Regions from separate parts of the Paraliobacillus sediminis genome, predicted to be linked through region 1. Evidence: riboswitches for the same ligand, from Rfam matches in the RefSeq annotation. Region 1 holds a riboswitch; each other region holds the start of a gene.
What was found. Region 1 has a riboswitch for preQ1 ahead of queC (7-cyano-7-deazaguanine synthase QueC). Riboswitches for the same ligand answer to the same signal wherever they lie in the genome.
Positions count from the first base shown of each region.

Region 2: another riboswitch for preQ1. It lies ahead of queC (7-cyano-7-deazaguanine synthase QueC); the one in region 1 lies ahead of queC (7-cyano-7-deazaguanine synthase QueC).
Region 3: another riboswitch for preQ1. It lies ahead of queF (preQ(1) synthase); the one in region 1 lies ahead of queC (7-cyano-7-deazaguanine synthase QueC).

Region 1 is NZ_QJSI01000002.1:377,972-385,710, reverse strand. It holds gene D2K60_RS08060 (LysE family transporter) at 1-340, opposite strand, end outside; gene D2K60_RS08055 (manganese catalase) at 450-1,271, shown strand; gene D2K60_RS08050 (four-helix bundle copper-binding protein) at 1,379-1,705, opposite strand; gene D2K60_RS08045 (UDP-N-acetylmuramoyl-L-alanyl-D-glutamate--2,6-diaminopimelate ligase) at 1,948-3,390, shown strand; gene D2K60_RS08040 (PspC domain-containing protein) at 3,489-3,674, shown strand; gene D2K60_RS08035 (SGNH/GDSL hydrolase family protein) at 4,213-4,920, shown strand; gene D2K60_RS08030 (YjcZ family sporulation protein) at 4,989-5,141, opposite strand; gene D2K60_RS08025 (YjcZ family sporulation protein) at 5,186-5,305, opposite strand; PreQ1 riboswitch class I at 5,482-5,526, shown strand; gene queC (7-cyano-7-deazaguanine synthase QueC) at 5,608-6,276, shown strand; gene queD (6-carboxytetrahydropterin synthase QueD) at 6,276-6,743, shown strand; gene queE (7-carboxy-7-deazaguanine synthase QueE) at 6,736-7,464, shown strand; gene D2K60_RS08005 (SdpI family protein) at 7,668-7,739, opposite strand, start outside.
Region 2 is NZ_QJSI01000003.1:611,136-618,874, forward strand. It holds gene D2K60_RS15695 (UDP-N-acetylmuramoyl-L-alanyl-D-glutamate--2,6-diaminopimelate ligase) at 1-209, shown strand, start outside; gene D2K60_RS15700 (PspC domain-containing protein) at 308-493, shown strand; gene D2K60_RS15705 (SGNH/GDSL hydrolase family protein) at 1,032-1,739, shown strand; gene D2K60_RS15710 (YjcZ family sporulation protein) at 1,808-1,960, opposite strand; gene D2K60_RS15715 (YjcZ family sporulation protein) at 2,005-2,124, opposite strand; PreQ1 riboswitch class I at 2,301-2,345, shown strand; gene queC (7-cyano-7-deazaguanine synthase QueC) at 2,427-3,095, shown strand; gene queD (6-carboxytetrahydropterin synthase QueD) at 3,095-3,562, shown strand; gene queE (7-carboxy-7-deazaguanine synthase QueE) at 3,555-4,283, shown strand; gene D2K60_RS15735 (SdpI family protein) at 4,487-5,179, opposite strand; gene D2K60_RS15740 (undecaprenyl-diphosphate phosphatase) at 5,625-6,455, shown strand; gene D2K60_RS15745 (hypothetical protein) at 6,735-7,739, shown strand, end outside.
Region 3 is NZ_QJSI01000001.1:381,506-389,244, reverse strand. It holds gene D2K60_RS01735 (acrylyl-CoA reductase family protein) at 76-1,083, opposite strand; gene D2K60_RS01730 (hypothetical protein) at 1,108-1,740, opposite strand; gene D2K60_RS01725 (queuosine precursor transporter) at 1,919-2,557, opposite strand; gene queF (preQ(1) synthase) at 2,606-3,103, opposite strand; PreQ1 riboswitch class I at 3,174-3,221, opposite strand; gene D2K60_RS01715 (acetylornithine transaminase) at 3,678-4,871, opposite strand; gene argB (acetylglutamate kinase) at 4,864-5,664, opposite strand; gene argJ (bifunctional ornithine acetyltransferase/N-acetylglutamate synthase) at 5,677-6,906, opposite strand; gene argC (N-acetyl-gamma-glutamyl-phosphate reductase) at 6,922-7,739, opposite strand, start outside.

The DNA.
Region 1 (7,739 bases):
AAAAACCGCTCCAAAAGGTTTTTTTTAGTGAATCCGTTTGTCTATTAGTTGAATTGTCTATTTCAGGTACACTAACCATGTTCTCAATTGCTGTGTAGAGAAGTACAAACGTACCGAATGACCATAGAAATGTTTTCATGATTGGCATTTCTAAAAAATGAACAAGCCCAAAAAATATTGCAATGATGAATAGAAATTCACCAACAATCGAACCTAATCCGATCAACCATGAATGAAAAAAACCATTTTTAATACCTTGATTAATTTGTGCTGCATTAATCGGACCTATTGGAGCAGCTAAAGATAAACCCAATACGAGATAACTTAAAAATACACCCACCAAAATCACTCCTTTTACTGGCTTGTACTATTTTTATTCGAGTTACTGAAAGGCTATGCGAATAAATAGTTATTTTTTAGCCATGATAAGGAAAAAAGGAGTGACTAAAATGTTTTCACATATTAAGAAACTTCAGTACACGGCGAAACCAACTAGACCTGATCCTGTTTACGCTAAAAAACTTCAAGAAATTTTAGGTGGCCAATATGGCGAAATATCGGTAATGATGCAATATTTATTTCAAGGTTGGAACTGCAGAGCAAACGGGAAATACAAAGATATGCTTTTAGATATTGGAACAGAAGAAATAGCACATGTGGAAATGTTAGCTACTATGATCGCACAACTTTTGGACAATGCACCAGTGCAAGATCAAGAGGCAGGAGCAAAAGATCCTGTAATTGAAGCAGTTTTAGGTGGGATGAATCCACAGCACGCTATCGTTAACGGTCTAGGAGCACAACCAAATGATAGTGCTGGTTATCCTTGGAACGCACGATATACCATTTCTAGTGGAAATTTACTTGCTGATTTTAGAGCGAATTTAAACGCCGAATCTCAAGGAAGACTACAAGCCGTACGATTATATGAAATCACAACTGATCCTGGTGTGAAGGATATGCTTTCCTTCCTTATTGCGAGAGATACGATGCATCAAAATCAATGGATGGCTGCAATTGAAGAATTAGAACAAAAGCACGGTGCTGTTGTACCATCAACATTTAATGCTGAAAAACAGAAGCAGGATGTAGCATATGCATTTATGAACTTTTCTGAAGGCGAAGAGAGTAAAGCAGGGCGCTGGGCAAGCGGTAAATCAATGGACGGAAACGGAAACTTCCAGTATATTCAAAACCCACAGGCGAATGGTCAAAATCCTAGTTTAATGCCAGCACCTATCTATATTCATGGAACACCACCACTCCAGTAAGTTAATAGGTTTATAATAAACGTATTTTCCTAATGAAAACGTCTGTATGACAGTAAATAAAGAGAGCCTCCAGCTTGAAATGCAGGTAAACTGGAGGTTCTTTTATATTATGTTATTAATTTTTTACAAGCATCTTCACATACATAACACGCGTCAGCACATTTTTTACAGTGGTCAGGCTCATGTTTAGCGCATTCATCACCACAGACTTTACATGCTGTTGCGCACAGCTGTGCGTATTCTTGTACAAAAGCTGTATCATATGAAAGAGCTTGTTCAAAAGAAGCACAAATTGTTGCGCATTCTCGATCTAAACGAATGCATGCTTCCATTTTGTTTGCATCCTCTTCAAAACAAGAGGTGTAACAATGATTACAAGCCTCCATACATTCGTGCAACGTTTTAATTATGTCAGCATCTTTCTGATGACTCATCGTCGAATCTCCTCCTTTAATTCTTATATCCAATTATCATACCCAGTGTGTATCAAGCTGTACATAACAAGTAAAGGATTATTAATGTATTCAGATTAAGTAAAAATTTTACTTGAGTATTATAAGAAGTCTTAGGTAATAATAATGTAAATAAATCTCAGTTTTAAAACGTTAATTAACGGGTATTATTTTGTGTATTAGACAATTTTAAAAGAGTACGTATGAATAAGGAGTTATACATCATGAAGCTATTAAATTTGCTGGGGAATATAGAATACAAACTGATTAAAGAAAACAATTTAAATAAGATAGAAATTCACGGTATTGCTGAATCCTCTTCTGAAGTAAAACCAGGTTTTATTTTTGTGGCCATTGAAGGGTATACAGCAGACGGACACGATTATATTGAAGATGCAATTAAAAATGGGGCTTCTGTCATCGTCGGAGAACAAAAGCTTACTGATTTATCTGTACCATATATTTGTGTCGATAACAGTCGCAAAGCGTTAGCGATCATAGCGGGGAACTTTTATGGAAATCCATCTCAAAATAAAATAATGATTGCTATAACAGGAACTAATGGGAAAACAACTACAAGTTATCTCGTTAAGCATATCTTAGAAAGCAATGCCATGTCATGCGGATTAGTAGGCACAATTGAAACGATAATAAATGGAGAAAGTAATCCATCCATTAACACAACTCCTGGGTCACTCTCACTTAATAAATTATTGGATATAAGTGAAGATCAAGTCATTGTTTTGGAAGCCTCTTCTCACGGATTATTACAAAATCGACTTGAAGGGATGCATTTTGATATTTGTCTTTTTCTTAATTTAAGTCACGAACACTTAGATTACCATGATTCTATTGAAGAATATTTCGAGACAAAAGCAACTCTTTTTCAAATGTTAAAAGATAATGGACAAGCTATTATAAATACTGATGATAGTTGGGGCAAGAAGTTAAATGAACGGTTAAAGCATCGTGAAATTAAAACTTCTACAATAGGTAAAAGTTCTTCTAACGACTACTGTATTGAAATAACCAAACAGGATGGTTCTTTCAAACTTAAAAACCAAGGCAGAACCGAAGAAATAAATCCATCTATGAAGGGCATTCATAATATATATAATTCCAGTATGGCTTATGCAGTTGCACGACAACTTGGAGCTAACGAAAAATTAATAAGTCAGTCATTAAAAGACTTTCCAGGTGTTGATGGACGATTTCAAGTGTTTCCACAACTGAATGGCGCAAATGTTGTTGTTGATTACGCGCATACAACAGACGCTTTTTATCATTGTCTACATACTGCTAAAACAGCTGGGGCTAAAAGAATTGTTCATATATTTGGCTTTAGAGGGAATCGAGATAAAGCTAAGAGAAGAGACATGCTTGAAATTACAGCTGAACTTAGTGATCAATATTTGTTAACATTGGATGATTTAAATGCAGTACCTTTAGAAGTTATGATTGAGACACTTGAAAATATCCACAACACTATTGGTAACCATAAAGGATTAGTTATTCCAGATCGAACCTTAGCAATTCAACAAGCAATGGAAACCAGTCAAAATGGTGATTGGATTATTATTACTGGTAAAGGTCATGAAGCCTATCAGCAAGCGTTTAGCTTACCAACTAAATCGGATAAAGAGACCGTTACTTACTTAACTGAATAATTTGCATATGAACCAACACGATCAATGCTTTATGACACCTTTTCAATCGAAAATCGTATAATTATATATAGCGTTTTAATGGGAAGGAAGGATTAAAATTGATAAAAAGAGTAACCCGTTCTCTTGGTGATAGGAAATTGTTTGGTGTATTTGGAGGAATTGGTAATTACTATAATATTGACCCAACAATTTTAAGATTGGTATATACAGCTTTGACAATATTTAATCCAACTTTAGTTTTGATTTATATTTTAGCAATATGTATCATACCCGAGGAAATTTAAGAAATAGCTAATATTAAGACTATAAGAACTGATTAAAAGCCAAAATTATAAGAGCAACAAAACACTAATTTTCGCCCTTCTTTCTAACCCCTTAAAATATTAAGGTAACGGAGAGAAGGGTTAGTTATTTAGAATAAAATATTTATTAAATATATAACACCAGCTAAAACAGCATATTTACTGAAATCAATCCAACAATGCAAAATCCATATATAGACCAAGCGATAATTTTATTGTTTTTAGGAACTTCTTTAGTCTTAAAAACTTTGATGAATTTGTATGTCAAAAATAGAAATGCCAACATAGATACGATGAAAACATCGTTCATTCCTAACTTCACTCCTTTATAAATGCAACTATTGATATATTCTATAATAGCATAATTTCCAATAATATTAATTTTATGTATAATAAAAAACAACAATATTTTTGAAAATAACCTTTAGCAAATAGTCGAAATTCGTATAATTATTGGTGCATTATTCGAATGAAATAATGCTATAATATAGGTATTATTGAATTATAGAAGGTGATAGATATGAAAATAATTTGTTTCGGCGATAGCCTTACGCGTGGTGTATCTGTAGCAAAGGGAAGATTACGTATTTTGAAAGAAAACTATCCAGCCTTTTTACAACAATTATTTGCTGAAAATGAGGGAGAAGATGTTACCGTTATTAACAAAGGTGTTTTTAATGATAATTCTGATTCTCTGCTTTCCAGATTAGATAAAGACGTAATTGAACAACATCCTGATTATGCCATAATCGAAATTGGTGGAAATGATTGCAACTTTAATTGGAAAGAGGTTGTCAAAAGTCCAGGCGTTGAACACGCTCCCATCGTTCCAATTGATCGCTATATAGATAACATTAGAACAATGGTTACAAAAGTACAAGAAAGTGGCATAACACCTATTATTTCTACATTGCCACCATTAGATCCAGTACGTTATTATAAAAGTATTTCTGACAAATATACCGATGTAGTTGGACATCTGATTAGTTCCATGGGTGGTATTGAACACTGGCATGGTATTTATAACCGCAATCTTAATAAATTAGCAGATGAGTTAGGCGTGCTTAAAATTGATGTTAGAAGCGCAATAAAAAAAGCAGGAGATCTAGCCGAATTAATTAGTGATGACGGTATTCACCTTACAGCTGAGGGTTATAAGGTTTTTAGTAAAGATGTTTACAAAAGTATAACCCAATGGTCAAAAAAACAGGAAATCAAGCATACCTAAATATATGAAATAATATAAGGCGTGCACATAATCTTCGGTGCACGCCTCATATTTCTATTATTTAGCTATTAATAAATAGCTGCACCTACAATAATTAGAAGGATAAATAATACAACAATTAATGAAAATCCTCCGCCAAATCCCGCGCCTGGAACTACACCACATCCAGCACCTGCACCGTATCCGACTGGAGCGCCATAACCGCCATATCCTAAACTCATATATTTTTCCTCCTTATCTATTCGTTAGACAGATTTTCTTCTTTTTAGTAACCGAAACCTCCACCATAAGAAGCTCCTATAATTATTAACAATATAAACAATACGATGAGTAATGCAAAACCTCCACCAAATCCTGCTGGTGCAGCTGCTACTGGTTCACCCATTTGTAAATCCCTCCTTTTCTTAATGACTCTAAGAGTATACTATGGGATTACAAACAAAATGATATGGACAGATGTCCCGATTTATTTAAAAAGATGGGTAGAACACATCAAAAAACACTTCAATAATATTTTATGCTATACTGTAACTAGAAAATAAATATTAAGTCTGCAATCTTGCAGGAGAGGTTCTAGCTACACCCTCTATAAAAAACTAAGGATGGACGCTACCTTCCTTTAGGTGACGTTTTTTTGTTTTGTATGGTGTGTAGAATTCTCTTTTTTAATGGAAGGAGAATTTTTTTATGAAAAAAAATAGTAAAGCAATTGTTGTATTTAGTGGAGGACAAGATAGCACCACCTGTTTGTTCTGGGCACTTCAAAATTATGAACATGTTGAAACTGTCACATTCGATTACAATCAAAGGCACAATAATGAAATAGAAGTTGCGAAAGAAATTACTACAGAATTAAACGTCAAGCATCATGTTTTAGATATGTCTTTGTTAAACCAATTAGCGCCAAGTGCGTTAACGCGTGATGATATCGAGGTTAAAGATGGTGATAATGGCGAATTACCTTCGACATTTGTTCCTGGTAGAAACTTACTCTTTTTATCTTTTGCTACGATATTAGCTAAACAGATTGGTGCAAAACACATTATCACAGGTGTATGTGAGACAGATTTTAGTGGGTATCCAGATTGCCGTGATATATTTATTAAATCGTTAAATGTCACACTTAACTTATCAATGGATGATGGATTTGTTATTCATACGCCACTAATGTGGTTAGATAAAGCCGAGACATGGAAGTTAGCAGATGAGTTAAATCGATTCAATTATATTCGTGAAAAAACATTAACCTGTTACCACGGTGTTCGCGGGGACGGTTGTGGAGAATGTCCATCATGTAAGTTACGTCAGAACGGACTCGATACGTACCTTAAAGAACGTAATGAGGTGAGCGGTTAATGTACGGTTTTACAATTGTTGAAAACTTACAGAAGATTAATGAGGATATAAAACATCATGAGCTCAAATATCATACAAAACGGGTGATGGTTAGTAAAGAGTTCACTTTTGATGCTGCACATCACCTTCATTGTTATCAGGGAAAGTGTAAAAACTTACATGGACATACGTACAAAGTTATTTTCGGAATAAGTGGTATGGTAGATGAGATTGGCTTGGTTATTGACTTTGGCGATATCAAAGAGATTTGGAAGGAAGAGATTGAAATTCATCTTGATCATCGTTATTTAAACGATACGTTACCTAATATGAACACAACGGCAGAAAATATGGTGGTTTGGATTTATCAAAAGATGGAACAAGCCCTTCTAAAGCAATCAAACCAAAACCGTGTAGAGTTTGTTAAACTTTACGAAACACCAACGAGTTATGCTGAAGCTAGACGGGAGTGGATGAACGTTGAATAAATTCCCTGTACTAGAAATATTCGGACCAACCATCCAAGGTGAGGGTATGGTCGTTGGTCGGAAAACAATGTTTGTTCGAACAGCCGGTTGTGATTACAGTTGCTCTTGGTGTGACTCTGCTTTTACTTGGGACGGCAGTGCAAAGGACCAAATTGAAAGACTCACTGCAGATGAAATTATGGATAGACTAAAAGAAACAGGTGGAGATAAATTTGATCATGTTACAATATCAGGTGGAAATCCTGCACTTTTGGCAAAGCTTGATGAGTTAGTTGACGCCTTGCATGACCACGATATGGAAGTAGCACTTGAAACACAAGGAAGTCGTTGGCAGGAATGGTTTCTTAAGGTTAATGACCTCACTATTTCACCAAAACCACCAAGTTCAAAGATGAAGACAGATTGGGAGAAACTTGATCTTATTATTGAGAACTTACAAACTGGTAATCATATACATCAGACCAGTCTAAAAGTAGTCGTATTCGATGACGCAGACTTACTGTATGCGGAAAAGGTCCACCAAAGATATCCTACTATTGCGTTCTTTTTGCAAGTAGGTAATGATGAACTCGCAGAAAATAACGCAGCAAACCTTGCCAGTCATCTACTAGATAAATATGAATGGTTGATAGATAAAGTTGTTGCATCCACAAAATTAAATCATGCTCGTGTTCTGCCACAAGTTCATGCACTTGTCTGGGGTAATAAGCGTGGCGTTTAAAAGAATATCCAATTGGATATTCTTTTTTTATTTGTAATTTATTCTAACTATTGCGTTTCTCTGATTCAATGGAATATAATTTAACACCCTTGAAATTTTTGATTACGCCCATTAGTACAATATTATTCGAATGTGCGGCACACGTGGCTATGTAAGTTCAGTTTCATATCGAAACACAGCCCTAAAAAAAGTTTTATTTAGTGTTAACTATCCAGATTGACAATTTTTTTATATGTTATATAAGAGTGGATTATCGCTATAGCAGCAACTATCAT
Region 2 (7,739 bases), on a different contig from region 1:
TTGAGACACTTGAAAATATCCACAACACTATTGGTAACCATAAAGGATTAGTTATTCCAGATCGAACCTTAGCAATTCAACAAGCAATGGAAACCAGTCAAAATGGTGATTGGATTATTATTACTGGTAAAGGTCATGAAGCCTATCAGCAAGCGTTTAGCTTACCAACTAAATCGGATAAAGAGACCGTTACTTACTTAACTGAATAATTTGCATATGAACCAACACGATCAATGCTTTATGACACCTTTTCAATCGAAAATCGTATAATTATATATAGCGTTTTAATGGGAAGGAAGGATTAAAATTGATAAAAAGAGTAACCCGTTCTCTTGGTGATAGGAAATTGTTTGGTGTATTTGGAGGAATTGGTAATTACTATAATATTGACCCAACAATTTTAAGATTGGTATATACAGCTTTGACAATATTTAATCCAACTTTAGTTTTGATTTATATTTTAGCAATATGTATCATACCCGAGGAAATTTAAGAAATAGCTAATATTAAGACTATAAGAACTGATTAAAAGCCAAAATTATAAGAGCAACAAAACACTAATTTTCGCCCTTCTTTCTAACCCCTTAAAATATTAAGGTAACGGAGAGAAGGGTTAGTTATTTAGAATAAAATATTTATTAAATATATAACACCAGCTAAAACAGCATATTTACTGAAATCAATCCAACAATGCAAAATCCATATATAGACCAAGCGATAATTTTATTGTTTTTAGGAACTTCTTTAGTCTTAAAAACTTTGATGAATTTGTATGTCAAAAATAGAAATGCCAACATAGATACGATGAAAACATCGTTCATTCCTAACTTCACTCCTTTATAAATGCAACTATTGATATATTCTATAATAGCATAATTTCCAATAATATTAATTTTATGTATAATAAAAAACAACAATATTTTTGAAAATAACCTTTAGCAAATAGTCGAAATTCGTATAATTATTGGTGCATTATTCGAATGAAATAATGCTATAATATAGGTATTATTGAATTATAGAAGGTGATAGATATGAAAATAATTTGTTTCGGCGATAGCCTTACGCGTGGTGTATCTGTAGCAAAGGGAAGATTACGTATTTTGAAAGAAAACTATCCAGCCTTTTTACAACAATTATTTGCTGAAAATGAGGGAGAAGATGTTACCGTTATTAACAAAGGTGTTTTTAATGATAATTCTGATTCTCTGCTTTCCAGATTAGATAAAGACGTAATTGAACAACATCCTGATTATGCCATAATCGAAATTGGTGGAAATGATTGCAACTTTAATTGGAAAGAGGTTGTCAAAAGTCCAGGCGTTGAACACGCTCCCATCGTTCCAATTGATCGCTATATAGATAACATTAGAACAATGGTTACAAAAGTACAAGAAAGTGGCATAACACCTATTATTTCTACATTGCCACCATTAGATCCAGTACGTTATTATAAAAGTATTTCTGACAAATATACCGATGTAGTTGGACATCTGATTAGTTCCATGGGTGGTATTGAACACTGGCATGGTATTTATAACCGCAATCTTAATAAATTAGCAGATGAGTTAGGCGTGCTTAAAATTGATGTTAGAAGCGCAATAAAAAAAGCAGGAGATCTAGCCGAATTAATTAGTGATGACGGTATTCACCTTACAGCTGAGGGTTATAAGGTTTTTAGTAAAGATGTTTACAAAAGTATAACCCAATGGTCAAAAAAACAGGAAATCAAGCATACCTAAATATATGAAATAATATAAGGCGTGCACATAATCTTCGGTGCACGCCTCATATTTCTATTATTTAGCTATTAATAAATAGCTGCACCTACAATAATTAGAAGGATAAATAATACAACAATTAATGAAAATCCTCCGCCAAATCCCGCGCCTGGAACTACACCACATCCAGCACCTGCACCGTATCCGACTGGAGCGCCATAACCGCCATATCCTAAACTCATATATTTTTCCTCCTTATCTATTCGTTAGACAGATTTTCTTCTTTTTAGTAACCGAAACCTCCACCATAAGAAGCTCCTATAATTATTAACAATATAAACAATACGATGAGTAATGCAAAACCTCCACCAAATCCTGCTGGTGCAGCTGCTACTGGTTCACCCATTTGTAAATCCCTCCTTTTCTTAATGACTCTAAGAGTATACTATGGGATTACAAACAAAATGATATGGACAGATGTCCCGATTTATTTAAAAAGATGGGTAGAACACATCAAAAAACACTTCAATAATATTTTATGCTATACTGTAACTAGAAAATAAATATTAAGTCTGCAATCTTGCAGGAGAGGTTCTAGCTACACCCTCTATAAAAAACTAAGGATGGACGCTACCTTCCTTTAGGTGACGTTTTTTTGTTTTGTATGGTGTGTAGAATTCTCTTTTTTAATGGAAGGAGAATTTTTTTATGAAAAAAAATAGTAAAGCAATTGTTGTATTTAGTGGAGGACAAGATAGCACCACCTGTTTGTTCTGGGCACTTCAAAATTATGAACATGTTGAAACTGTCACATTCGATTACAATCAAAGGCACAATAATGAAATAGAAGTTGCGAAAGAAATTACTACAGAATTAAACGTCAAGCATCATGTTTTAGATATGTCTTTGTTAAACCAATTAGCGCCAAGTGCGTTAACGCGTGATGATATCGAGGTTAAAGATGGTGATAATGGCGAATTACCTTCGACATTTGTTCCTGGTAGAAACTTACTCTTTTTATCTTTTGCTACGATATTAGCTAAACAGATTGGTGCAAAACACATTATCACAGGTGTATGTGAGACAGATTTTAGTGGGTATCCAGATTGCCGTGATATATTTATTAAATCGTTAAATGTCACACTTAACTTATCAATGGATGATGGATTTGTTATTCATACGCCACTAATGTGGTTAGATAAAGCCGAGACATGGAAGTTAGCAGATGAGTTAAATCGATTCAATTATATTCGTGAAAAAACATTAACCTGTTACCACGGTGTTCGCGGGGACGGTTGTGGAGAATGTCCATCATGTAAGTTACGTCAGAACGGACTCGATACGTACCTTAAAGAACGTAATGAGGTGAGCGGTTAATGTACGGTTTTACAATTGTTGAAAACTTACAGAAGATTAATGAGGATATAAAACATCATGAGCTCAAATATCATACAAAACGGGTGATGGTTAGTAAAGAGTTCACTTTTGATGCTGCACATCACCTTCATTGTTATCAGGGAAAGTGTAAAAACTTACATGGACATACGTACAAAGTTATTTTCGGAATAAGTGGTATGGTAGATGAGATTGGCTTGGTTATTGACTTTGGCGATATCAAAGAGATTTGGAAGGAAGAGATTGAAATTCATCTTGATCATCGTTATTTAAACGATACGTTACCTAATATGAACACAACGGCAGAAAATATGGTGGTTTGGATTTATCAAAAGATGGAACAAGCCCTTCTAAAGCAATCAAACCAAAACCGTGTAGAGTTTGTTAAACTTTACGAAACACCAACGAGTTATGCTGAAGCTAGACGGGAGTGGATGAACGTTGAATAAATTCCCTGTACTAGAAATATTCGGACCAACCATCCAAGGTGAGGGTATGGTCGTTGGTCGGAAAACAATGTTTGTTCGAACAGCCGGTTGTGATTACAGTTGCTCTTGGTGTGACTCTGCTTTTACTTGGGACGGCAGTGCAAAGGACCAAATTGAAAGACTCACTGCAGATGAAATTATGGATAGACTAAAAGAAACAGGTGGAGATAAATTTGATCATGTTACAATATCAGGTGGAAATCCTGCACTTTTGGCAAAGCTTGATGAGTTAGTTGACGCCTTGCATGACCACGATATGGAAGTAGCACTTGAAACACAAGGAAGTCGTTGGCAGGAATGGTTTCTTAAGGTTAATGACCTCACTATTTCACCAAAACCACCAAGTTCAAAGATGAAGACAGATTGGGAGAAACTTGATCTTATTATTGAGAACTTACAAACTGGTAATCATATACATCAGACCAGTCTAAAAGTAGTCGTATTCGATGACGCAGACTTACTGTATGCGGAAAAGGTCCACCAAAGATATCCTACTATTGCGTTCTTTTTGCAAGTAGGTAATGATGAACTCGCAGAAAATAACGCAGCAAACCTTGCCAGTCATCTACTAGATAAATATGAATGGTTGATAGATAAAGTTGTTGCATCCACAAAATTAAATCATGCTCGTGTTCTGCCACAAGTTCATGCACTTGTCTGGGGTAATAAGCGTGGCGTTTAAAAGAATATCCAATTGGATATTCTTTTTTTATTTGTAATTTATTCTAACTATTGCGTTTCTCTGATTCAATGGAATATAATTTAACACCCTTGAAATTTTTGATTACGCCCATTAGTACAATATTATTCGAATGTGCGGCACACGTGGCTATGTAAGTTCAGTTTCATATCGAAACACAGCCCTAAAAAAAGTTTTATTTAGTGTTAACTATCCAGATTGACAATTTTTTTATATGTTATATAAGAGTGGATTATCGCTATAGCAGCAACTATCATAACCAAAGAAAATCCATAGATAAAGCTGTACTTGGGAATAATTATTATAAGTATGATACTTATAATACCGGTCAAAAGGGACAACTTACCTGTGAATCGATGTGTTATATCCCAAACTCTTTCATCACTCATTGTCCATTCTGTACGCACTCCGACTATCGAATTTGTTTTTACGTTTGGCATTAAATAACCGGTGATCATTAAGATAAATGAAAAAATTAGTCCCATTATTACGTTCACATCAAGATTGTAACCCAAATTAATAATAATGATCGTCATGTAGATTGTAAAAATCGTTAATAAAGTAATCATAATTAGTATTTCTTTCATATTATCGCTTATATTATCTTGGGAAGTTCTAAATATGAAACGAAATAGAGCATAAATTAGAATCATTATGAAAGGCATTGAATGTAAAGCTATTGACTCGATTGTAGTAGTGGCAACTTCACAGTTCAACCAATTAATGGCTATTTTTTTATTTAAACCTGTGTAGTAAAACACACTTATTAGCATTGATATTATAAGTATACTACTATTAGGAATCCTCTTTTTCAATTTTATCACCTTCATTGGTTTTAATAACCTATTTGTTAAAGATTTTCTTGATTTATTCTTCAAATCAATCTCTCCTCTAATTTAAAATTTCTTTTTATATCGATTTCACCATATAAATCGTTATCTTTATTAAAGATGACTGTTCCGTTAGTTGAATAGCAAATATAATTATTTCATAAACATAGATAATCTAAGACTACCATTATTATCCTCAATTTATTATAAATTTCCCAAAGCATCATCATTTTTTGTTGATTAATCATTCTGATACTTAAAACCAAGCAAGGTAAATATACAAATTGGTTGGTAGCAAAGCCATAATACTTTTGTATCGACCATTTATCAGTATATATTTTATAGGCATGCCAAGAATACGTGCATCATACATTTTTAATTGAATGATTATGTTCGATGTTAAATAAAATAAAGCTAGCTATATATTTAATTAGCGATTATGATTAATAAAATTATATAACATTTAATGCATGAGAGAACGGGAGAAACGTTAATGGATATTTTTATGTTAGTAAAGGCGATTATACTAGGTATGGTAGAGGGGTTGACTGAGTTCGCGCCAGTCTCCTCAACTGGACATATGATTATTGTGGACGATATGTGGTTGCAATCAGAAGTATTTTTAACTAAATATGTTGCGAATACATTTAAAGTTATGATTCAATTAGGATCGATTTTAGCAGTTGTAATCATTTTTAGGCATCGTTTTATTGATATGCTAAACTGGAAAACAAATAAAAGCAACATCGATAAACCAAGGCTCAAGCTGTCACAAGTGATAGTAGGACTTATACCTGCTGGCGTTTTAGGGCTTTTATTCGAGGATTATATTGATGAATATTTATTCTCAATAGAAACAGTTCTAATTGGTTTAGTAGTTGGTGCAATACTAATGATACTTGCTGATATTATTAGTAAAAAAGCGGCATCTGTACCCGTGGAAACTGTTGATCAAATTACGTATCGACAAGCACTCTTAATTGGACTTATTCAGTGTTTTTCACTTTGGCCAGGTTTTTCAAGGTCTGGATCTACGATTTCTGGTGGTGTTATGTTAGGGATGAGCCATCGAGCTGCCGCTGATTTCACATTTATCATGGCTGTTCCTATTATGCTAGGAGCCAGTTTGATATCTTTATTGAAAAATTTGCAATACTTTACTGTAGAGAGCATCCCATTTTTTATCGTTGGATTTATCAGTGCATTTATCTTCGCTTTAATTTCTATACAGTTTTTTCTGAAACTAATTAACAAAGTAAAACTAGTACCTTTCGCGATCTATCGGATTTTATTAGTTGCAGTCATATATGTTGTTTACTTTTAATTCATTTGTAGCCATAAGATCATCGATTATGAGTAACCTATGATAGAGTTAAATTAACAAGCAGTATTGACATGGTTTTAGACATGTTATAGAATTAGCAGAAATAGGAAGTTAGTCTGCCATGCTATAGTATTTATAGTAATGATATTAAAAGTATCACAATTAGGAGAGTACTACTTAATCATTTGGTAGTACTCTTTATTCATGCTGAAGTCCATTGATTACATGTAATATTCTAGTCAATTTTACATAGATAGCTAAAGTAGGGGGTAGATTTAAATGGTATTTGTCAAAAGATATGTATTCATGATAATGGTAATAATGGCGGGATTGCTACTTGCATCTTGTGGTGATGATGCTACTTCTTCAGAGAATGAAGATTCAAAGGAAGAGGTTAAAGATTCTGAGGATTCAGAGTTCCTGACTGCTGATGGAAGAATTAAGGGTGAGGAAGACGGAGATCCTAGACGGATGCTTATTGACGAAGATATGATAGGTGTAACAAGAGATATAATTTCTATAGATGAGTACAACGAAGAGTTTGCAGAGGATTACGGTTACCTGAATTTAGTAACTAATCAAGACTATGGTGCAGATACCCTATTAATTTTAGATGGCGAGTATTCTTACGTTGAAGACTCTAGTGATCTTGTTAAATACGGTAAGACAGGAGATGCTATTTGGAGAGTTGATGAGGTTAAGTCTCACGGTCATTATACTGATTTTGATGATGAGCATATACTTTGGTCAGATACTAATGAGGAGAATAGCGCAGGTGATAGAATTACAGAAATGAAGTTAATCAGCAAGGAGACAGGAGAGGTAGTTGACGATGACTTTTTAACTCTTGATTTTGAGAGTAACACCTATGCTATAGACCCAGAGAATTCAGTAATGTATATAGCTTCCTATTCGGATATAATGTATATTTATGACTATGAAACAAAAACTCTTGATACATTTATAGAGGGACAACTTGGAGATGATGCAGGTAATTATAATCTTGGTTTAACAGACAATGGACTTGTACTATATAATAATAATAAGATTACTATTTATAGTAGAGAGACCTCCGAATTACTATGGGAGACAGGTGATATAAATTATAAACTTATAAATTCTAGTTTACTTAACAAACAGACAGACCTAAAAATTGAGGATAATATGCTTTACTACTATCTAATAGATACAAAAGAGTATATAGAGTTTAGTGTTGAGGATTTAGAGGTTGCAAAAGTGCAAACAGTAAATACAGAATTCCTAGATGGAGTTACTCCTTCTATA
Region 3 (7,739 bases), on a different contig from region 1:
ATTTACTATCAAACATAGTGTTTTCAATAAATAAGAAAGTATACTTTTATTCTTGTTATTGTTAGTTCGATCTAATTATTTCGTCACGACTTTAACTATCGTTCTTCCCAAAGCTTTTCCAGCAATCAAATTAGGTAATTCATCCGCTAATTGTTCCAAACCTATTTCTTTATTCAAGATAATCTCCAATATATCCTTGCTTGGTTTTAAGTCAGTCGCAACCCGATCCCAAATCTCTTTTCTTCTATTCATTGGAAAATTAACAGAGTCAATTCCAATTAAGCTAATACCTCGTAAGATAAACGGATAAACAAATGTTGGAACTTCTACGCCACCCGTTAATCCACTAACAGCTACGCCACCATCATAGTGCAGTTTACCTAAAATAGAAGCTAATGTTTTTCCACCAACAGGATCAACTGCTGCTGCCCACTGTGGTTTCGCTACAGCCTTAACTTCTCCATCGAAAACCGCTTCACGACTAATCACTTCCTTCGCGCCAAGTTTCTTTAAAAAGTCTGTTGCCTCGGATTTACCAGTACTTGCAACAACGTTATAACGTTTGTGAGCTAACATAGCAACTGCTATACTTCCTACTCCACCAGTAGCACCTGTCACGAGTACTTGACCTTTTTCAGGTGTTAATCCATTCTTCTCTAGACGATCAATTGATAGTGCTGCCGTAAATCCTGCTGTTCCAAATAACATTGCATCTTTCATTGAAAGTCCGTTTGGTAAGGGAAGTACCCATTCTGAGCCTACACGCGCATATTCACTATACCCGCCATCATGTGTGACACCTATCCCATAACTCGTTGCAATAACATGATCACCTTCTTCAAATTGATCATCAGCAGACTCTACAACTTCACCAACTAAATCAATACCAGGGATCTGAGGATAGTTTTTTACAATCACACTATTATTCGTGTTAGCCATTGCATCTTTATAATTGATGCTAGAATAATGTACTTTAATAAGTACCTCGCCTTCTGGTAAATCGTTTGTTGTTAGTGTTGTTACTGCTCCTGTAACTGTCTCATTTTCTTTTGTTAGTTGATATGCTTTAAATGTTTTTGTCATTTGCTTTTTACACTCCTTTTTTTATCATGCATTCGTTTTTTGGAACGTTTTTTCTTTTACCTTCTTAAACCATCTGGTATTTGCTACGTAATCGAAAGCTAAACTAATCACAAAGCCATGTATCATGACACCGATAATCGTAATCAAAACAACAATAGTATGCCCAACCATTGTTTTTGGAGAAAATGCCGCTTCACCAAAAAAGGTAACTGCAGTCACTACACTAATACCCGCATCTGTCATACTCATAATTCCCGGTTCTATCACCACCAGAATTACCATCATACAAATTAAAAATACCGAAATAACAGCTGAAGTTAAGCCGTAATGTTGTTTCTTTAGAAACGATACAAAAGGCATCGTATAATATTTTGTAATCGTTTTTAGCCGGAGCAGATGTAGAATACGTGCAAAACGAGCTACTTGAAATACAGCATCTAAAGGGATCGCTGCTACTAGTAAAAATGGATTACTTTTCAAAAAGTCAAACTTACTTTCACTCTTATATAAACGGTATACGAAGTCAGCAAAGAATATAGCCCACGTGATCCAGACAATATAACTGGTATATGGCAGGTCAGTCCATAAAGTTGCAATGGATAACGTTGCCAAGAATACCATAAAACCTTCATATATTATTTTTTTAGAGAACGTCATGTATATTCTAGCTTCCCTTCTATCTTCTACTCTATCAAAAAAAGATCCAGAATCAGAGTAATTGCATTTACTTCTTTATACCATCTTACTAAATTAAAAACATTGTGTGAAATGATAGCAATGTTCTTAATTGCCAACAAAAAACCAGTACGCCTAGTAAAGGGTACTGGTTTCTCTATTAACTAACTTTCATTTCCGGTGCTGGTTCTTGTTTTGCTTGCTCTTTTTTCGCTAAACGAACAAGTAAATATGCGATCGGCGTGTCTGCAATTGCTACGATAAATTTAAAAACATATTGTGTAAGAATCATCCCAATTAAGACATTAAACGGTACTGTTCCTACAAACGCAACAACGATAAAAATAATGGTATCTAACAATTGACTTGAAATCGTTGATAAGTTATTACGTAGCCATAATTTTTTCTCACCATGTTGTTTTTTAAGACGATGAAAAATCGACACATCAATATGTTGACTAACGACATATCCTAAAAGGCTAGCAATCATAACGCGGAAGCTTCCGCCTAATATCGCTTCAAATTCAGCTTGCATTCCAAAAGCAGAAGCTGCTGGTAAGTGAATCGCTATAAATACGAAAACAAGTGCAACTACCTGTGTGAAAAAACCAGCACGAACTGTTTTCATTGCTGCCTCTTTACCATAAACTTCCCCAATAACATCGGTGATAAGATAAGTGACAACATATACAATTGCAGCTGCCGGTAAGATAAATTCACCAATGCTAAATAATTTAACCGAAATAATATTTGATAATATTAATAATCCAACAAATAATGCGTTTAAATAGACAAACATTTCATTTCTCCCCTAACCTATATAAGGAGGTTCTTTAGCTAACCCTCATTAGCGATTATCAATCTTTTCTGGGTACATATCGTGGTTCATTAAACGATGCTCTGCTATTTTTTCATACTTTGTTCCTGTTTTGCCATAATTACAATAGGGATCAATAGAAATACCACCTCTTGGCGTAAATTTACCCCAAACTTCTATATATCTTGGATCCATTAATTCAATTAAGTCATTCATAATAATGTTCATGCAATCTTCATGAAAATCACCATGGTTACGAAAACTAAATAAATATAATTTCAATGATTTACTTTCGACCATCTTCTCACTTGGAATATAACTAATATATACAGCACCAAAATCGGGTTGATGTGTTTTTGGACACAATGTTGTAAATTCAGGACAATTGAACTTAACAAAGTAATCACGATTTGGATGTTTATTATCAAACGTTTCTAATACTTCAGGTGTATAGTCAAATGCGTATTTCGTCTCTTGATTCCCTAGTAACGATAGATCTTGTAAGTCTTCATCTCTTCTTCCAGCCATCTGGCTAACCTCCCTTTTGCATACACATTAAAAAAGCCCATCCCTATAAGGATATGGCTTTTGCAGTCATATGTCCTTAGTTTTTTATAGAGGGTTTGTTGCTAAGAACCTCTCCCATTTTATAACGGAATCGTATCCATATACTCGGACTATTATATAGAGGCCCAAGTAAGATGTCAACGAATTTACTTTCATTTAGTGACTCAACTTTCGCAGACTGAAACAGGTATTTAAGTCTTAACGTTACTAGGAAGTCTCGCAATCAAAAGATGAAGGTGACTTCGTGCTCATTTCGTAAGTAACATTGCGATGAATTCTTCGAACGTGATATATAATGATAACGCGACATACCGCTTTGGAAATATACTTCGTTTTCCGTGGGCACGGAAAGCGAGACCATTTGCTGACGTAGCGTGATGATAAAGTTTACGTCGGAATTTATGGTTGTTTCATAATATACAACATTTTTTTAGAAAGCATGTTTATTTAGAAACTGTCAAGTAACATAAGATGTACTTTAAACCTAAAGTAGTCAACGTTTCGCACTTGTTCTTATAGTAAGAAAGTTTAGTGACTAACCCATTTCTGCAAACAGTTTATTTAAAATATCCAGCGCTTGATCAATTTCTGCTTTTGTTGTCGTGATTGGTGGAAGGATTCGAATCACCTTTTCTCCAGCTATTAGAATAAGCAATTGATGCTCTTCTCGAGCCTTTGTAACATAATCAATAGCTTTACCAGTAACTTCAATACCAATTAAGAATCCTTTTCCTCTTATGTTGCTTATCTGATCATACTTGGTATTTAGTTCTTCTAATTTCGTCCATAGATATTCCATTTGCACATTAGACTTTTGTTGGAAATCCGTATCTGTCATCGCTGTAATCGTTGCTAAACCAGCAGTTGATGCAAGTGGATTCCCTCCAAATGTGCTGCCATGTGATCCCGGTTCAAATGCTTTTGCCACATACTCTTTAGCAATTAAAGCACCAATTGGGAAACCTGAACCCAATCCTTTTGCCACACTAATTACATCTGGTTCAAATCCATATTGTTGATAGGCAAACAGCGTTCCTGTTCGTCCCATGCCAGTTTGAATTTCATCAACCATGATAAGGACGTCATTTTCTTTACATAGTTGAACAAGTTTTTCAACCCATACAGGATTAGCTGGAATTACACCACCCTCACCTTGAATAAGTTCCAGCATAACCGCACATGTCTCGGGATGGATTAAATCTTCTAAAGCAGCTATATCGTTATAAGGTAAATAACGAAAACCTGGCATTAATGGCTGAAAGCCTTCTTGAATTTTTTCTTGTCCAGTTGCGGATAGTGTCGCTAATGTACGACCATGAAAGGACTGATTAAATGTAACAACCTCATAGGCGTTGTTTTGCTTTACTTTTTGTGCATATCTTCTAGCGATTTTTATTGCCGCTTCATTCGCTTCAGCTCCACTATTGCAAAAGAAAACTTGATCACCAGCACTATTGTCAACCAACTTCTTCGCTAACGCTTCTTGTGACGGAATCTGATATAAATTGGAGCAGTGCCATAAATTCTCTAACTGATTGTCAATTGCCTCTTTGACAACATCAGGAACATGACCTAAGTTACATGTTGCAATTCCTGCTGTATAATCTAAATACTTTTTATTCGTATCATCCCAAACATAGCTTCCTTTCCCTTTCATTAATGTGATGGGAAAACGATTGTACGTTTGCATTACTGCTGACATTTGAGTTGTAGAACTTGTTTCAGACATGACTAACCTCCTCAAGTCGAATTCTTGTACCTACTGCTTTACCATCGATAAAATCAAGTAAAGCTTGTGCATCCATTCCATTAACAATAGCCACTTCTGGTACATTTTCTGCAAGTGCTGCTAAAGCTGCTCTCACTTTAGGAATCATTCCACCTTGAATGACATTGGTAGCTATTAACGATTCAATTTGGGCCTTATCCGTATGATGCAATGTAACTTTCTTATCGTTCTCTTCGATATAAATTCCAGGAATATCACTAATAAAACATAGTTTAGCTTTTAATGCTTGTGCTATTGCGGCAGCGGCTGTGTCTGCATTAATATTATAACGTTGGCCCTCTTCACCAATCGCAATTGGTGAAACAACCGGAATATAGCCTTGCGCAATAACATTCTGTAATAAATCAACATTAACATCATCAACTTCACCAACATAGCCAAGACCTTTATCTTGTTTCGCCTCTACAGCGTGTAATAAATTACCATCCACACCACTCATCCCGAGTGCCGCCGCATCCTCTTGTATAAGATTACGGACAATTTGTTTATTAACAGAGCCACTTAAGACCATCTCAACAACATCTAGCACTTCGGTAGTTGTAACACGCAAACCATTCACAAACGTTGTAGCAACGTTCATTTGCTTCAGACGAGAGGAAATGAGTGCACCACCACCATGAACAATAATCGGCTGCACCTTTTTATCTGCCTGAATGCTAGCTATATTTTGATAAAAAGCTTGTGGAAGCTGATCAACAATACTTCCACCACATTTAATTATGATATATTCCATTTTTCCATCCCCTTATGTGCGATAGGAAGCATTAATTCTGACATATTCATAAGAAAGGTCACAACCCCAAGCAGTGGCCTCTCCTTCTCCATTACCAACACTAGCATGAATCGTTACAGTGTCCTGCATTAAATACTGCTTTGCTTCGATTTCATCAAACGGTAAAGGCATACCATTTTTAACCACTTCAATCTCACCGAGTGCAACGGCAACATCATTTGGTTCTAACATCTCTCCACTATATCCAATTGCCGTAATCACACGTCCCCAATTGGCATCAGCACCATGTATAGCCGTTTTGACTAGGTTTGAAGAAATAATCGCCTTACTAATCGCTTGTGCTGCCTTTTCCGTTTTAGCACCTTTAACTTGTACTTCTAACAGTTTACTAGCCCCTTCTCCGTCCCTAGCAATCTCTTTAGCCAATGACTGACAAACAAATTGAAGTCCTTCAAGAAAAACATTCCACTCTGGATGTTCTGGATTCAATGTTTGATTTCCAGCCATCCCATTAGCTAAAACAAGTACCATATCATTCGTACTCGTATCTCCATCTACCGTAATCATATTAAACGATTGATTCGTTAACTGTCTCAATCCATTTTGTAAGGCTTCATATTCAACAGCGGCATCTGTTGTAATAAAACTTAGCATCGTCGCCATATTTGGATGAATCATCCCTGACCCTTTAGCAGCACCACCAATTGTCACCTTTTTACCGTCTATTTCAAATTGAATTGCAATTCCCTTTTCTTTTGTATCTGTAGTTAAAATAGCATTTTCGAAACGATTACTACCAAGATTTTTTTCTTCATCTATTTGTTTAATTCCATTCCGAATTGCATCCATTGGTAGAAAATCTCCAATAAGACCTGTTGACGCAACAGCAGCATGTTGGATAGGAATATTTATTTTTTCAGCGAATAGTTTTCTCATCTCATATGCATCAGCTAAGCCTTGCTCTCCTGTACAAGCATTTGCAATACCTGAGTTAACAATAATCCCTTGCAATAAGTGGTCCGTAGCTATACTTTCTTGGGTAACCTTTAATGGCGCAGCTTGAAAGAGATTCGTAGTATATACGCCTGCTGTTTGTGCAGCTTTCTCTGAGTAAACCCAACCAAGATCCAGTTTCTTCTTTCGAATACCACAGTGTAAGCCACCTGCAGTAAAGCCTTTCGATGATGCAATATTTCCGTTCTCAAGTATAGTAAACTTTTCTATTGTGCTTATATGATGCATTTTTAAGTTCCCTCCTTATGGATAAATAGGGGGATAATCTAATCCCGATATTTCTTCCCAGCCATTGATGATGTTCATGTTTTGAATTGCTTGCCCGGCCGCACCTTTGACTAAATTGTCAATAACTGAAATAATAGTTAATTTTCCTGTCCGTTTATCTACGTGTAAGCCAATATCGCAATAATTACTTCCATATACTTCTTTTGTTGTTGGAAGAACACCTTCAGCTCGTATTCGCACAAATGGATGATCTTTATAAAACGTTTCATATAATTGTTGCACTTTTTCTTGATCGATTAATCCTGTTAGATTTGCATAAATCGTTGTCATGATCCCTCGCGTCATTGGTACGATATGCGGTGTGAATGTAACTTGCACCGTATCATTTGCTTCGTGTCCTAACACTTGCTCCATTTCTGGAATATGCTTATGTGCTCCTAATTTATATGCTTTAATATTTTCGTTCATTTCTGAAAAATGTACATTTAATGCTAGACCTCTACCAGCACCCGAAACACCTGTTTTACCGTCAATTATAATACTGTTGGGCTCTATCCAACCTTTTTGAATGATTGGTATTAAACCTAAAAGTGTTGCTGTTGGGTAACAACCAGGGTTTGCAATAAGTTTTGCTTGTTTAATATCTTCTTTATATATCTCACTAAGGCCATAAGTTGCTTGTGCTAAGTATTTAGCGTTAGCTGCTGGTGCTTCATACCACTTTTCATAATCTTCTGATGACTTCAAGCGGAAATCTCCAGATAGATCAATACATGTTACGTTATATCGCATAAATTCCGGGACCAGATCTTTACTAATATTTGATGGTGTTG